Regions from separate parts of the Lactobacillus sp. ESL0680 genome, predicted to be linked through region 1. Evidence: predicted binding sites of a transcription regulator. Region 1 holds the regulator's gene; each other region holds the start of a gene.
What was found. Region 1 encodes LexA, which represses DNA repair genes until DNA is damaged. Its sites were predicted from a motif close to CNAACANNTGTTNG; they were not measured.

Region 1 (5,361 bases):
TCGCGATTTTACCAGTGATGTGCACCATCACGTTGATGATACACCGTATGGCGGCGGTGCGGGAATGGTCTTACAAATTATGCCGATTAAGAAGGCATTGGATTCACTGACTAATAAGGGTAAAGTGATTATTACAGCACCGCAGGGCCAAACCTTCAACCAGCAAACGGCTCAACGCTGGTCTAATGAAGAAAATCTAACTTTTATTTGTGGTCATTATGAGGGCTTTGACCAACGGATTTATGATTTGGCTGATGAAACTGTTTCAATTGGTGATTATGTCTTAACCGGCGGCGAATTGCCAACCATGAGCATGATTGATGCGACAGTGCGGCTGCTTCCGGGGATTTTGGGTAATGCAGCTTCCCCAGTTGAAGAAAGTTTCTCTCACGGATTACTTGAATATCCGCAGTATACGAGACCGGTCGACTTTGAAGGCTTGAAGGTGCCGGAAGTATTGACCTCAGGCAACCACCAAAAAATTGCCGAATGGCGGCACAAGGAAGCACTTAGAGCAACTTATTTAGCTCGGCCAGATATGCTCGAAAATTATGATTTGAGTGCTCAAGAACGTGACTGGCTTGCTGAATTTAAAAAAGAGGATTAAGCTTGCGTTAATACGGCGAATTTGCTAAGATATTAAAGGTGTTGGCATTTAGCTGCACTAAGAGTTATGGGTGTTCCGCTGGCGCAGGTAGCGTTAATGAATGCCGCAAGAGGAGAAAAAATTATGGATCCATTAATTCAAGAATTGACTAAAGAACAATTACGTGATGATATTCCTGACTTCCGCGCTGGTGACACTGTTCGTGTTCATGTTCGCGTTGTTGAAGGTACTCACGAACGTATTCAGATGTTCGAAGGTGTCGTAATCAAGAGAAAGGGTGCTGGCATTGCTGCAACTTACACTGTTCGTAAGATTGCTTCTGGTGTTGGTGTTGAACGTACTTTCCCAGTTAACGACCCACGTGTTGCTAAGGTTGATGTATTACGTCACGGTCGTGTACGTCGTGCTAAGCTTTACTACTTACGTGAACGTCATGGTAAGTCTGCAAGAATCGCAGAAAAGCGTCGTTAATTCACGCTTTACCATTAAAAAAGAACCATCTTTTAAAAAGATGGTTCTTTTTTTGTTACTTGTGGTACTATAAAAATATGTTTCTATAATTGGAGGGTGATAAAATGAGTAAACCGTTTTTAACGCAATTTGATCCAAATCCTAGCGCTGTGCTGGATCCCGATCATGAGCGGGCTGAGCTTGATTATCATTTTCCCAAAAAATTATTATTTGCCTTTATTACTTCTGAGGCAATTGCTAACTTTTTGTCTCAATATCCGTATCGCAAGCTGGGACATTATGATTGTTTTGAAGGCGAGACGCCGATTTATGAGGTTAATTTAGGCAATGAAAAAATCACTTTCTGTCAGGCGAAAATCGGTGCAGCGGCAGCTGTCGAATTGCTTGATTGGTTAATCGGTTATGGTGTGAGGCAGGTCATAGCCATTGGTTCTTCCGGCGTACTGGTTGATTTGCCGGAAAATTATTTTTTGGTGCCAATTAAGGCAATTCGTGATGAAGGAACTTCATTTCATTACGCGCCCGCAGGTAATTTTATTAGTTTAGAAGGTCCTTACTTAAGACGAGTTGAAGAATTAATGCAGCAGAATAATTTTAAGGTGAAAGAAGTTACCACTTGGACAACCGATGGCTTTTTCCGAGAGACGCCAGCTAAAGTTAAGCAATTTAAAGAGTTGGGTGCTTCTTGCGTTGAAATGGAATGTGCAGCCTTAGCTACGTGCGCAAACTTTCGCCAGGTAGATTTTGCGCAAATCTTGTTTACGGCGGACTCTTTAAGTGATTTGGAAAAGCATGAAGACCGCAGCTGGGGCAGGGATGCACATGAACTAGCTTTACAATTAGCTGCACAAATTTTAGCAAAAATCTAGCATAATGCTTGTGAAAATTTGCAGTGTGAAACTAATGTGAAACTAGGATAAATTTCACAAATAAAAATATAAATGCTTAAATATCAATGATTATTGATGTTTAAAGCCAAAAAGTTTGTGAAGTTAAATTGACGAGTAGATGTGGAAACTCGCAAATGTCTTGAAATGAAAGCGATAATACGTGATGAAGTATCCAGAATGGCTGATTAAAAAAGTGCAAAAAAGAGCACATGGAATGAAATTAGAGGGGCTAAATGAAGGTGCAGGACCACAAGATCCAGCGCTAATGATTGTCGGTGAGGCTCCCGGTCGAGATGAAATTGTCTCGCATGTCCCGTTTCATGGTAGTTCAGGTAAGGAATTAATGAAATCATTGGCATTAATTGGCTTGACTCGCGATGATGTTTATATCACCAGCGTGGTTCGCAGCCGCCCTTATGCAACCAAAACAGTTTTTAGTAAAAAAGAAAACAAGGACGTTATTAAGCACCCAAACCGAAAACCGACTAAAAAAGAAGTTTTAGCTCATGCACCATTCTTTGATTATGAGGTGGCCCATGTCCAGCCTAAAATTATTGTCACGGTTGGCGGGACTGCAATTGAACGTTTGCTGGGACCGGGGCACAGTATTTCACGTGAACATGGTCAGGTGATTAAGCAGACACCAATTTTGCAATTAAATGTTGCTGAAGATGGTTATGAATGGTCGAAAGAAAAATATACTTTGATTATGGAATATCATCCGGCAGCGGTTTTTTATAATCGCAAGTTAACGGAAACTATTAAAGAAGATTGGCTTGCTTTGAAGCCATATTTAGACATAGAAAAAGACTAGAATTTAAATTCTAGTCTTTTTAATTAGTTGATGTTATTCCGATAAAGACCAACTACCTTACCCAAGATTTGCACTTGGTCAAGGATAATTGGCGCCATCGTATCATTCTCCGGCTGTAGGCGGTAATGGTCTTTTTCTTTATAAAATCGTTTGACGGTTGCTTCGTTTTCTTCAGTCATTGCAACCACGATTTCACCATTAATTGCGGAACTTTGCTTGCGGACGATGACATTATCACCATCTAAAATACCAGCATTGATCATGCTTTCGCCGTGAACTTTTAGCATGAATAGGTCACCAGCATCGTTGGCTAAATCTGGCGGCAAGGGGAAGTAATCTTCAACGTCTTCAACCGCTAAAATTGGCTGACCGGCAGTAACAACGCCAACAACTGGAATTTCGTTGGGTTTAATACCTAATGCTCGTTTACCTTCTGCTGTGATTTCTAAAGCACGCGGTTTAGTTGCATCTTTAATTAGCAGTCCTTTTCTCTCTAAACGAGCCAGGTGTCCGTGAACAGTTGACGTAGAAGAAAGATTAACTGCGGCACAAATTTCACGAACAGTTGGGGGAAAACCACGGTCCGCCACGGTTTCATAGATATAGCGTAATATTTCTAATTGTTTAGAATCATGATTAACAGGCATAATTTCTCCCCATTACTATAAGATAAAATTTCTATAAAGTAAGTTTACCAAAGATTTTTGCTAAATACAAACAAACGTTCTAAGAACTAAAACTTTTTTTCTGGGGACAAATAAGGTAGACTTTTTTAATAAGAGGTGTCAAAAATGAATCAAGATAAAGAAAAGCAAACAATTGACCGAATTAATGAATTATACCGTAAGAAAAAGGCGAGTAATCTGACCGAGCAAGAGGAAGAGGAACGCAAGAAGCTGCACCAAGAATTTTTAAAGAATTTCCGGGCTAGTTTTAAGCAAAACGTTGAAGATATGGTAATTATCGATAAAGACGGTAAGGAAGTCACATCTGAAAAGGCTAAAGAGGCACAAAGACGCAAAGGTTTAAGAAAAGATTAATTTTAACCTTTAAATTTTATGCAAGTTTAGGTAAGATATAACTATTGGATATTTTGAGGAGTTAGTTTTTATGAATTTGGCATTAGCAATTGTTTTAATTATTGTTGCGCTATTAGTCGGCTTAATTGGCGGCTTTTACGGTGCAAGATCATACATGAAAAAATATTTTAAGGAAAATCCACCAATCAGTGAAGATATGATTGTTGCGATGATGTCACAAATGGGACAAAAGCCTTCTGCAAAGAAGGTTAACCAAGTGATGAACATGATGAAGCATCAAAATAATTAATCTTAAGATTGACTAAAAAGACGGGGATTGTTCCCCGTCTTTTTTTTAGTTTGGTGCAAGTCAGATAGGAATAAAGATGGGAATTTTTTTAAAATTAGGTTGGTTTTTTAAAAAGGAAAAGAAGCGCTATTTAATTGGTGTAACCTTTTTAGCACTGACTTCAATCGTAAATTTAGTACCGCCGCGGATTTTAGGTTTGATGGCGGATCAGCTTGACCAAGGTCATATTAGTTGGCTGCAGTATGGCGGATTAGTTTTAGCGATTATCGCGGCTGCCTTACTGCTATATGGTTTTCGCTATTTTTGGCGTAAACAAATTTGGGGTGGTGCAGCTGAACTTGAACGGCAATTACGTTCAAAATTGTTTAAACATTTTATGGTGATGGACCAGACATTTTACCAGCGGCACAGAACTGGTGACTTGATGGCGCACGCAACAAATGACGTTTCTGCAATCCAAGATGTTGCTGGGGCTGGCGTTTTGACTTTGGTCGATTCGTTAATTATGGGCGTGTCAACCATGATAGCGATGATTATTTTTGTTGACTGGCGGCTGACAATTGTGGCGTTATTGCCCCTGCCATTTTTAGCCTGGGGTGCATGGCAATTGGGTAATCATCTGCATGATGCCTTTGATGAGTCGCAGGCGGCTTTTTCGCGGTTAAACAATAAGACGCAGGAGTCCGTTTCGGGAATGAAAGTTATCAAAACTTTTGGTCAAGGAGACGAAGATACCGCCGCATTTGACCAGATGGTTGATGATACGATCAAGATTAATAAAAAAGTCTTCAAGTGGGATGCTTTGTTTGATCCGCTAGGCACAATTATTATTGGGCTAACATATACGATTACGATTATTTATGGCGGCTTGCTGGTTGTTAACAAGGTTCTAACAATCGGGCAGTTAGTTTCCTTTATTGCCTACATTGGCAACATGGTTTGGCCGATGTTTGCCATTGGCTACCTATTCAATATTTTGGAGCGGGGTAGTGCCAGTTATGACCGGGTTGAAAAATTGCTGGATGAGCAGCCGCAAATTACCGATCAGCATGCTAATGAAAGCCTAACAGCTGACGATTTAGCAGGTGATTTGAATTATCAGATTAATTCGTTTGCTTATCCTGATGAACCACAACTGCTAGTTCTGCACCAAATTGATTTTACCCTTAAAAAAGGCCAGACCTTAGGTCTTGTTGGTAAGGTCGGCTCAGGAAAAACAACGATTATTCAATTGCTTTTGCGCGAATTTG
Region 2 (5,361 bases), 190 kb from region 1:
CAATAACTTAATTGATATTGCAGTTATGTTCTTACCTGACAGTACCAAGAAGAGTCAGGCTGAATTACAACACCAATATGAACACTGCACGATTTATGAAGATCAATTGACGGTGTTAACTCATAAAGATACAGTTGAGGCAGGGCAGTCATACCCAATTTCTCGCTTTGCTCATCGCGAATGGGTTGCTTATCCAGATGATTTCTACTTAACACAATTAATGAAGAAAAAGCTTGGCGCTAAGACCAACGTCAAAGACTGCCTGACTGTTCCAATTAGTTTTTCAGCAACTGAGCAGTTAGTTAAGACAGCACAAGAGACTGATTACGATACGTTTGTCAGTGATGCATATTATCAAGCTCATAAAGATGAGATTACATTGACGCCAGTTCACTTAAAAGAAGTTAAACCATTTGCTGTGTCGTTAGTTTATCGTAAAGGCAAAAAAGATGTTCCGCGGATCAATAATATTTTGACCGAATTTAAAAATTTCTTGGATAAATAACGTCTATTAGCTAAAATAGAATAGAACGATTATTTTATAAAAGAAGAAAGAGGAAGATTAATGGAAAAAGAGTTAGTTTTTGGCCACCAAAATCCTGATACTGATGCGATTGGGACTGCGATAGCTTACGCATACTTACAAAACAAGTTGGGCTTTAACACCGAAGCTGTAGCATTGGGTGAACCTAACGATGAAACTGCCTATGCTTTAAAGAAGTTTGGCTTTGAAGCACCACGGGTAATTAAAACCGCTGCTAATGAAGTTGATAAGGTAATGCTTGTTGACCATAATGAGCCGCAACAGAGTGTTTCTGATATCGACCAGGTAACAGTAACTCACGTTGTTGACCACCACCGGATTATGAACTTTGACACTAGTTCACCACTGTTTTACTTAGCAGAACCTGTTGGTTGTACAAGTACAATTATGTGGAAGTTGTACAAGCACTTTGGTGTTGAAATTCCGCAAAACATTGCCGGAATTATGCTTTCCGCAATCATTTCTGACACTTTGCTGCTCAAGTCACCAACGACTACAGATGATGACAAAGAAGCTGTCGAAGCTTTGGCTAAGATTGCTGATGTTGACTACCAGACTTATGGTCTTGAAGAGTTAAAAGCTGGTACAAACATCGCTGCTAAGTCAGAAGAAGACTTAATTGATTTGGATGCTAAGAGTTTTGCTCTTAACGGCAAAAACGTCCGTGTTGCACAAATTAATGTTGTTGACTTGCCAGAAGCAATGGAACGTAAAGATGCCTTCTTAAAGACAATGCAAGAAGCATCAGCTGCTAACGGCTATGACATGTTTATGCTCTTGATTACTAATGTTCTTGATTCCGATTCAAAAGCTCTTGTAGTGGGCTCAGATGAGGCTCAAGCAGCATTTGAAAAGGCATTTGGTAAGGTTACCGATTCAGAAATCAGTTTACCAGGAGTTGTTTCGCGTAAGAAGCAAGTTGTCCCACCATTGACTGAAGCTTTTAATTAAACTTAAATATCAAAAAAGACGAAGTAGGGAATTAATCCTACTTCGTCTTTTTTGATATTTAAGTTTAAAAATTAATCTTTGTTAATTTCTTTGGCTAAAATGATGAAAGACTTGCATACGCGTTCAGCCTTTTCAGGAGCCATTTTTCTTAATTCGTTAAGAACCTTCTTGATGAATACTGGAGTATTATCTTGATGATTTTCCGCTTTAACTTCCTTAAAGCGGTAAGCGTTCATGATAATGTCCGGTGTAGTTGTGTTCAAAGCTCTGGCAATTGAGTCAAGCTTTTGAATACTAATGTTTTGGTTCTTAGTACGTTCAAGACGTGAGATAAAGTTAACTGACAAATCACTTAATTCAGCGAGATCCTCCTGTGTCAGCTTCTGTTCACGTCGACGACGGCATATTTCTTTTCCTAAATTTATACTCATGGAATAAACAACCCTTTCAAAAAATAAACTCTATCCTATATATTATAAAATAAATATATTACAAAATAAAACAATAAAATTAATAAGTGTAAGCTTTAAGTTTAACTAATAAATGTAAAACTTAAAACTCACTTTTAAAAACCCCAGATAGTATTGTAGGACATTTTGCTGAAAATTCAAATAAAAATGCACCTAGAAAAAGTCAACTTAAAATAAAAAAGGCAAAAAGTGGCAAATATTATCTTAAATGGGTAAATGGCTTGTTATATGGGAGTGTAGGATAGCAAGATTAAAGGATAGTTAATTATTAAATGTTATATATTTAAATTTAGTCAAGTAAGTGCTTTAAATTTAAATTTTTAAAGATAATTTTTATTAAATAGATAGATAAATTAAATAATTACTTGATTTAAGTGAATATTTATTAATTTTTAGTAGCCGAATTTTTCTTTCGGCAGCAATTATTTTATGAAGTTGTTTAGTGCAAATCCTTTTTTAGTGTTGTTATGTGGTGCAAGAAAAAATTAAGAGGAAAGAACTTGGGAAGGAGAATATAAAAGAGTAATTGGTAGAATTACGTAAGTAATAACTTCGTATAATATATATTATGTAAAGTAATATTGAAAAATCACTATAATTTGGAAGAGTCGCTGTTAATTGCTAGTAGTATGACAAATTGTTACTAATAAGATTATTTAGTTAATAAGCGGCAGCAAAATTAATTTTGTGAGCAGTAATCATTATTATTTATTGCTGAGATTGTAATTCTACGGTCAAATTAACTGGTTTTGCCCGATAACTGTCAAACTTAATTACCTAGTTTGGATTATTATTAAGAGTTTAAAGGCTAATAACAATAATTAATTGTAAGAGATTGGCAATTTGAAGATTGATGTTTGGTTGCTGATTGAAGCGACATATTCATGAGAGGAGTACTTGATCGAGTTTGGTGTTTGGTTAAGCTGGGTTTACTTAATAATTTTCGTATGCTATCATTAAAACTATAATTTTAATGATAGGTATAAATGGCTACATGACAGTGTTTTTAGCTAAATTAGTTTGATTAATTGAATTTATTTAATGACTTGTAGACGAATTTTATGAAATACAATTTTTGAAATTTATAGAAAATTAACTGTAAATATTGAACGTATTTTTGACAAAATCTATTTGCTGCAAAACTTATTTCATTAGCAAGAATAAGAGTTTATAGCCTTAGAATATTGATTTTTGTGACTCTTCAAGCCTGCTAGTCTCCCTCCTCTGCTCGTTTATAATACTTGCATAATCAAAAAACGAACATACATTCTAGTTTTGCTTTATAATTATTAAATGTAATCAACCTTTTAAGGAGAACAGATTTGTGGAAACTAAAAAGTATTTAGACTTAATTGAAACCGAACTTAAGGGCATGCCGGATTTTGTTAAAGAGTATAATTTCGGCACTACCCATTCTTTAACGACAACATACCAATATTTAACCGAAATTCGGCGCTTTTTTGACTGGCTGCGTCAAGAAGGAATTTCATCTGCACCAGATAATAGTCAGATTAGCGTTGACACGCTGGCTAATTTACGGCGCAATGACATTATGCTGTACATTAACTATTTGGGGCACGTGAAAAATCAACAGGGACATTTGAACTCACCGACAACGATTAATCGGTCAATTAATGCCCTACGCTCTCTATTCAAGTTTTTAACGATTACAGCTGACAATAATGATGGTCAGCCCTACTTTGAACGCAATGTCATGCTTAAAATCGACTCGCTTAATAATACTAAAACGCTGAATTACCGAGCTCATATTCTTGAGTCGCACATGTACATTGGTAAATTAAAATATCAGTTTCTTGATTTTATTGAAAATGAGTACGAGCAGCACTGCAATAAGCAGGCATTGCCAGCCTTCAAAATCAATAAAGAACGTGATATGGCAATTATTGCCTTGATTTTAGGTACAGGAATTAGAGTTTCTGAATGTGCCGGCGTTAATTTAGCAGATTTAAACCTTAAAAAAGCTACACTTGATGTAACTCGTAAAGGTGGCCAGCGTGATAGTGTTCCAATTGCCGAATGGACTTTAGACTATATCACTGAATATCAAAAAGTTAGACGTGAACGTTATTCTGCTACTAAGAAAGAAACGGCATTTTTCTTAACGCGGTGGCACCAGCAAACAAAAAGAATGACCACTAACGCAATTGAAAAAATGGTCAACAAGTATTCTGCTAGCTTCGGTCACCCGTTAACGCCACATAAATTGCGTCATACGCTTGCTTCTGAGCTCTATGGCGTGACTAAAGACCAGGTGCTTGTAGCACAGCAGCTTGGACAAAAAGGCACCTCAGCGACTGATTTGTATACGCATGTCGATCAAAAGAAACAGCGTGACGCATTAAACGAAATTTCTGAAACCGAAAATAAATAGAAATAGACAAAAAGCCCAGTTATTTGACAATAACTGGGCTTTTGATATAAAACTGCGATATTTTTTATTGATGTTTATCAAACCATTCTTTAATATCATACATTCTGTGGATTCTAAGAGACGGCAAGCCATTACGTGACACGCCGTGGAATGATTGCGGGTAGCGAATCATGTCGGTCTCTGCCCCTGCCAGTTTAACGGCAGTAAAGAACTCCTCACTTTGTGAAATTGGACAACGCATATCCCATTCACCATGGAGTAATCTAATCGGCGTTGTTACGTTTTTGGCATAAGCTAACGGAGACATTCGCCAATATTTTTCAAGGGCTTCGTCGTCGCTGAATAAGTCTGCCTGCAGTTCTTGACGGTCGAACCAATAACCGATATCTGAGGTGCCATTCATGCTGATCCAATCACTAACACAGCGCTGGGCAACCGCTGCTTTAAACCGTTTGGTGTGCCCTACAGCCCAAGTTGTCATGAAGCCGCCGTAAGAACCACCAGCGATGTATTGATGGTTCTTATCTAATTCAGGGAAATGTTCCAAGGCATAATCTAGACCAGCTAAGACGTCAGAAAAGTCGTTTTCGCCATAATGGCCGTCAACATCATTACAGAATTTTTGACCGTACGTGGTTGAGCCACGCGGGTTAACGTAAACTATTCCGTAGCCCCAACTAGCTAAAACTTGAAATTCATGGAAAAAGGTTTCACCATAAGCTGCATGTGGACCACCGTGAACATACAACAATACTGGAGACTGTTTAGGCTGGTTTGCTGCAGGCAAGTACCAGCCTTCCAGTTCTTGTGTTTTGTCTTTGGACAGATAAGTGAATTTTTGCGCCTTAAGATAACTATGAGTTTGTTCGAAGTCATGATTAGGATTATACAACTGGCTTGTGGTTTTAGTTTCAAGGTCAAAAAGTAATAATTCACTTGGCAATGCCTGTTTTGAAATTGTCAGAAGTAATTGCTGAGGACCAGCTGCACAAAAGTCAGTAATA
Region 3 (5,361 bases), 520 kb from region 1:
TGAATGGCATAAGCCTGCTTGACTCCATCGTACCGCTTAGCAATCTGCTCAAGTTCGGTCAACCGTCTAATATAGTTCTCCAAACTTTCGCTTCTAGCACCTGGTCTTGCCGAAGAAAGCGTATCTGCTGCAACAACTAGTTCAGCAATAAACGACAACTTCGGCACATCCCCGTGGTGGGCTGCAATTGCGTTAACAACAACATCTGATTCATGATACTTCCGTGCTAATTCCACACCAATTTCAACGTGTGAACCTTCAATATCATGATCGATGGCTTTTCCAATATCGTGTAATAATCCCGCGCGTACCGCTAATTTTTCATTTAATCCCAATTCTGCTGCCATTGTGCCGGCAAGCTTAGCTACCTCAATTGAGTGACCCAGTACATTTTGTCCGTATGAAGTACGATACTTCAAGCGTCCGAGCGTCTTAACCAATTCAGGATTCATTCTGTGAATCCCAAGTTCCATTAATGCGCTTTCACCAGCCTCATAAATATCATCATTGACTTCTTTACGCGCCTTGTCGACTGTTTCCTCAATGCGAGCAGGGTGAATCCGACCGTCTTTAACCAGCCGTTCCATTGCCCGTTTAGCAATCTCACGTCTAATCGCGTCAAACCCACTAAGAGTAACAACCTTTGGTGTATCATCAATAATTAAATCAATTCCTGTTAGCGCTTCAAATGAACGAATATTCCGACCTTCACGTCCGATAATTCGTCCCTTCATCTCCTCATTAGGCAAATCAACCACAGATACAGTAGTCTCGGCAACTGTATCCGCCGAACTACTCTGAATCGCATCAATGATTATTTGACGAGCATAATGGTCAGCTTTAGCAGCCACCTCTTCATTACTGGTCTTAATCATTGTTGCCCGCTCCTTGACTAGCTGATCGGCTAATTGGTCCAAAACCAACTTCTTAGCCTGCTGCTTGTCTAGGTGCGCGACTTCATACAATTTCTGTTGTCTTTGATCGACTAATTCAGCAGCAGCCTTAACTTTAATATCAAGTTCTTCCTGCTGCTTCTGTAATTGATCCTTTTTTTGATTGAGTCCATCCTCTTGCTCTTTAAGTAAAGAATTTCGGTGATCGAGGGTATCTTCTCGTTGTTTCAAACGATTATTGTCACGCGCAATCTCATCACGCTTAACATTTAATTCGTCTTCTACTTTTTGCCGATAATCCTGAATTTTTTCTTGAGCTTCGAGAATTTTCTCTTTTTTAGAGTTTTCAGCACTCTGCTTTAAGGCTTCTGTTGCTTGCTTTTGGGCATTAACTTCAGTCCTTGCAGCAGCAACCTGTGCTTTTGCATCGGTTAAAATATGGTCGGCATCATTTTGCGCATTTTGGGCATTTTTCTCCCAAATGTTCTTACGAATTGCGTAACCAATTCCTAACCCAATTATAATTGAAATAATAGCAACCGCGACGGGAATCAAAATTATATTTGTCATGATTACTATCGCCTTTTTTATTTTTTAGATTATTCACACAATATTAATGATAAAGAACCACGGCACACATGTCAATGAACAAGAAAAAAACCTTGCCTCAAATTCCGAGGTCAAGGTCAATTTCTTCAACTCTATTCGCTTTTGTTATCGGCTTCTTTTTGGGAAGAATCCTTAGTTGCAGTTTCATCTTTCGGCTTGTTAGCCTTAACTTTTTCTGGATCCTCACGATCAGCGATTGATTTTTCATCAATACCATAAGCTTCTCGAACCTGATGTTGAATATCATCATAAATATCTTGGTGTTCTTCAAGATATTTTTTGGCATTTTCGCGACCTTGGCCGATCCGCTCATTATTGTATGAATACCACGAACCCGCCTTAGCGATAATATCCTTATCAGCTGCCATATCAAGTAATTCCCCACTTTGAGAAATCCCTTGACCATACATCATGTCGACTTCAGCAACTTTAAATGGCGGCGCAACCTTATTCTTAACCACCTTAATTTTTACCCGGTTACCAGTAATATCGCCGCCAGTCTGTTTAATCTTTTCAGCTCGTCTAATTTCCAAACGAATGGTTGAATAAAACTTCAAGGCGCGACCACCAGGTGTAGTTTCAGGATTACCGAACATAATACCAACTTTTTCCCGAATTTGATTAATAAAAATCGCAATGGTCTTGGTCTTATTAATATTACCGGAAAGCTTTCGCAATGCCTGACTCATTAATCGTGCCTGCAAGCCCACGTGACTGTCCCCAATGTCACCATCAATTTCAGCTTGTGGTACCAATGCAGCAACAGAATCGACAATTAAAATATCAATTGCCCCACTAGCAATTAAAGTATCCGCAATCTGCAAGCCTTCTTCACCAGTATTTGGCTGTGACAAAATAAGCGCGTCAACGTCAACACCTAAAGCTTGGGCGTAAGCTGGGTCCATTGCGTTTTCAGCATCAATATAAGCAGCCGTGCCGCCGCGTTTTTGCACTTCGGCAACAGCATGCAAAGCAACCGTCGTCTTACCAGAAGATTCAGGTCCATAAATTTCAATAATTCTTCCTCGTGGGTAACCGCCAACACCTAAAGCCGCATCAAGTGCCAGCGAACCGGACGGAACCGTCGAAATTTCAGTATCAGCCTTGTCGCCCATCCGCATTACGGCGCCTTTACCAAAATTCTTTTCAATTTTTTTCAATGCACTTTCCAGTGCTTTTTGTTTTTCGTCTTTGGCCAAGCGATTTTCCTCCTCTAATTAATACCCATTAATTATACTTTGATTTCTTGTTTATTTGCAAGGAAAACCGAACAAATGTTTATTCTTTTATCCCGCATTATTAAATACGCCAAAATTATCTTTTTTTGCGAAAAAAGTTGCCATTTTTACCAATTCTATTAATTTAATGCTAACAAGTAAGAATTAATTAAGCAAAAATGTTGCATCCTTAGGCGATTTTAAAAGTATACAAAAAGACGCTAACCAAGTCAGCGTCTTTTAAATTTATTTATAATTACATTGAGCCCTTAAAAACGCCCCATGAACTATGGAAGTAATCCCAACCTGAATAGATTGTAAAGATTAATGCCAAGTAGAGCAGAATCGTTCCAATGTGGTAAAAATCACCAATCAGTAAGAAAATAACTGACAGCATTTGGCAAGTTGTTTTGATCTTACCAGGCATTGCCGCAGCCATTACCTGACCCTTGTTTTCTGCCAAAATCAACCGTAAACCAGTAACTGCAAGCTCACGACAAACAATAATAACTACCACCCAAGCTGGTGCTAATTTTAATTCAACCAGCATAATAAAGGCGGTCATTGTTAACATTTTGTCGGCTAACGGATCGGCAAACTTACCAAAGTTGGTTACCATATTACGCGAACGGGCAATGTGACCATCAAACCAATCAGTTGCAGAAGCTACAGCAAACACAACTGCGGCGATTACTAACCGCCAATAGACTGTACTGCCAGCAACTTGGACACTTGCATCACCGCCAAACATGACGATTAACACGAAGACTGGGATTAAAAATATTCTAAAAACAGTTAATTTATTGGGTAAATTCATTCTCTACTACTTCTCCTATATTCGATAATTATCTGCCATTGTTAGTGGTTGAAGAGTGAGTTGAACTATCAGACTGACTGCCATTATTAGTGGTATTAGTCTGGTTATTGCTCTGACCATTATTTTGGGTAGTTTGATTATGCTCTGCAGTATTATTAGTAGTCGTACTATGTGTAGTCTGATTGTTTGAACTATTAGTAGATTGACTAGAATTAGAACTTGAACCAGTTGTACCGCTATTGGTACTTGTCCGGTTACTTTGAGTTGAATTTGATTGACTTGTAGTTTGACTACGTTGTTCGCCAATCAATAAGGTCAAACTCAAACTGCCATTTTGGGCATCATATGGTACTTTCTTACCGCCAACAGTTACCTTAGTTCCTGACGCATTGCTCAGCGTAACGCCAACATTTTGGGCATCAGTAGGAATGGCAATTGTTTGCTTTTGTCCAGCTGCTAAAGTTTGAGATGCTTGTCTAACACCATTAACAGAAATCGTGACTGTAATACTTTGGTCACCAGCACGCACAACTAAATTACGATTATTCTTCAAGCCAGTAACTTGGAATTGGTTGGCAGCTAATTCCTTAATCTTGACTGGATTAACTGCAACTGGCTTCTTTTTCTTAGCTTTATTGGTATTTTCTGAAGAAATCGAAACCCCATTATCTGGGTTAGTAGTTTGATTATGACTTGCTGAAAAATGGGCGTACACCACATAACAAACCAAAATCACAACAATTACTCCCAGACCAACAATAATCCGTGGCAAATAATTCTTCCACAATTTCTTTTTGTTGCTGGTTGTCTTACGAACTTCTTCGCTCTTATTATCAATCGAATCTTCAACGTATTCGTCTGGTTGGGCTGCAGGAACTTCTTGATGGTATTCGCTTAATAACTGTTTACCATCCAAGCCGACAATCTGTGCATATTGTCTAATAAAGGCCCGCACATAAAAATCACCAGGGAGTTTATCAAAATCATTCTGTTCAATTGCCGTCAGATATCTACCTTGAATTTTGGTTGCTTTTTCAATATCTGCAATTGAAAGTCCCTTTGCCTCTCTGGCACTGCGTAATTTATCTCCGATATCTGCCATAGTTACCTCTTTAAAAATTCTCCACTAACAACTAGAGTATAACATATACTACTACTTTTTTTCACACTTATAACAGCCAGCCACCGCTGACATAAATCGTCTGACCTGTTAAATAGCCAGAACGAAGACTGAGTAAAGTCTTGACCCAAAATGAAATATCACTGCCTTCAGCTAGTCTGCCAGCAGGAATTTCACCTTTGACTTCCTCCATTGTTTCCGGTGCAAACATTGCATTCATCGGTGTATTAACCGCGCCGGGAGCAATTACATTAACTGTCAAATTAGCTGATGCCACTTCACGCGCGTAGCTTTGAGCAAAGCGTGTTAAGCCAGCCTTTGAACTGCTGTAAACAGACTCCATTGCACTGCCTTGACCGCCATAAACCGAGCCGATATAGACAATACGGCTAAAATCATTTTTAATCAAAAGCGGCTCAAGCAAGCTAGTCAACTTAATTGGCACTGTTAGATTTACACGCATAATTTGGTCAATCTTATGTAAGTCTTGCCCACTGACAAAGTTATAATCGGTAATGCCTTGGGCAAAAACAACCGCATTAATTGGCAGTAATCCTTTTACAAAAGTTTGTAACTCCCGGTCATCAACCAAAAAACTAAGTTTAATTGGAATAAAATCTTGCTGGGGATACTGCTTAGTCAAGTTTTCGCTTAACTCGCAAGCCGCTTGCCAATTTTGACTGCAATGAATATAAAGCGACCAGC

Region 2: xerS (tyrosine recombinase XerS) is a predicted target of LexA. The motif match lies at 3,223-3,236, and genes of this name have one in related genera.
Region 3: recA (recombinase RecA) is a predicted target of LexA. The motif match lies at 2,770-2,783, and genes of this name have one in related genera.

What each region holds. Positions count from the first base shown of each region.
Region 1 is NZ_CP113945.1:1,009,541-1,014,901, reverse strand. It holds gene trmD (tRNA (guanosine(37)-N1)-methyltransferase TrmD) at 1-607, shown strand, start outside; gene rplS (50S ribosomal protein L19) at 731-1,078, shown strand; gene OZX58_RS04895 (nucleoside phosphorylase) at 1,183-1,947, shown strand; gene OZX58_RS04890 (uracil-DNA glycosylase) at 2,132-2,782, shown strand; gene lexA (transcriptional repressor LexA) at 2,806-3,429, opposite strand; gene OZX58_RS04880 (DUF896 domain-containing protein) at 3,574-3,822, shown strand; gene OZX58_RS04875 (YneF family protein) at 3,893-4,111, shown strand; gene OZX58_RS04870 (ABC transporter transmembrane domain-containing protein) at 4,188-5,361, shown strand, end outside.
Region 2 is NZ_CP113945.1:823,685-829,045, forward strand. It holds gene OZX58_RS04055 (LysR family transcriptional regulator) at 1-505, shown strand, start outside; gene OZX58_RS04060 (manganese-dependent inorganic pyrophosphatase) at 566-1,495, shown strand; gene OZX58_RS04065 (helix-turn-helix transcriptional regulator) at 1,567-1,926, opposite strand; gene xerS (tyrosine recombinase XerS) at 3,290-4,357, shown strand; gene OZX58_RS04075 (S9 family peptidase) at 4,422-5,361, opposite strand, start outside.
Region 3 is NZ_CP113945.1:491,035-496,395, reverse strand. It holds gene rny (ribonuclease Y) at 1-1,463, opposite strand, end outside; gene recA (recombinase RecA) at 1,595-2,701, opposite strand; gene pgsA (CDP-diacylglycerol--glycerol-3-phosphate 3-phosphatidyltransferase) at 2,976-3,536, opposite strand; gene OZX58_RS02495 (RodZ family helix-turn-helix domain-containing protein) at 3,565-4,638, opposite strand; gene OZX58_RS02490 (SDR family NAD(P)-dependent oxidoreductase) at 4,706-5,361, opposite strand, start outside.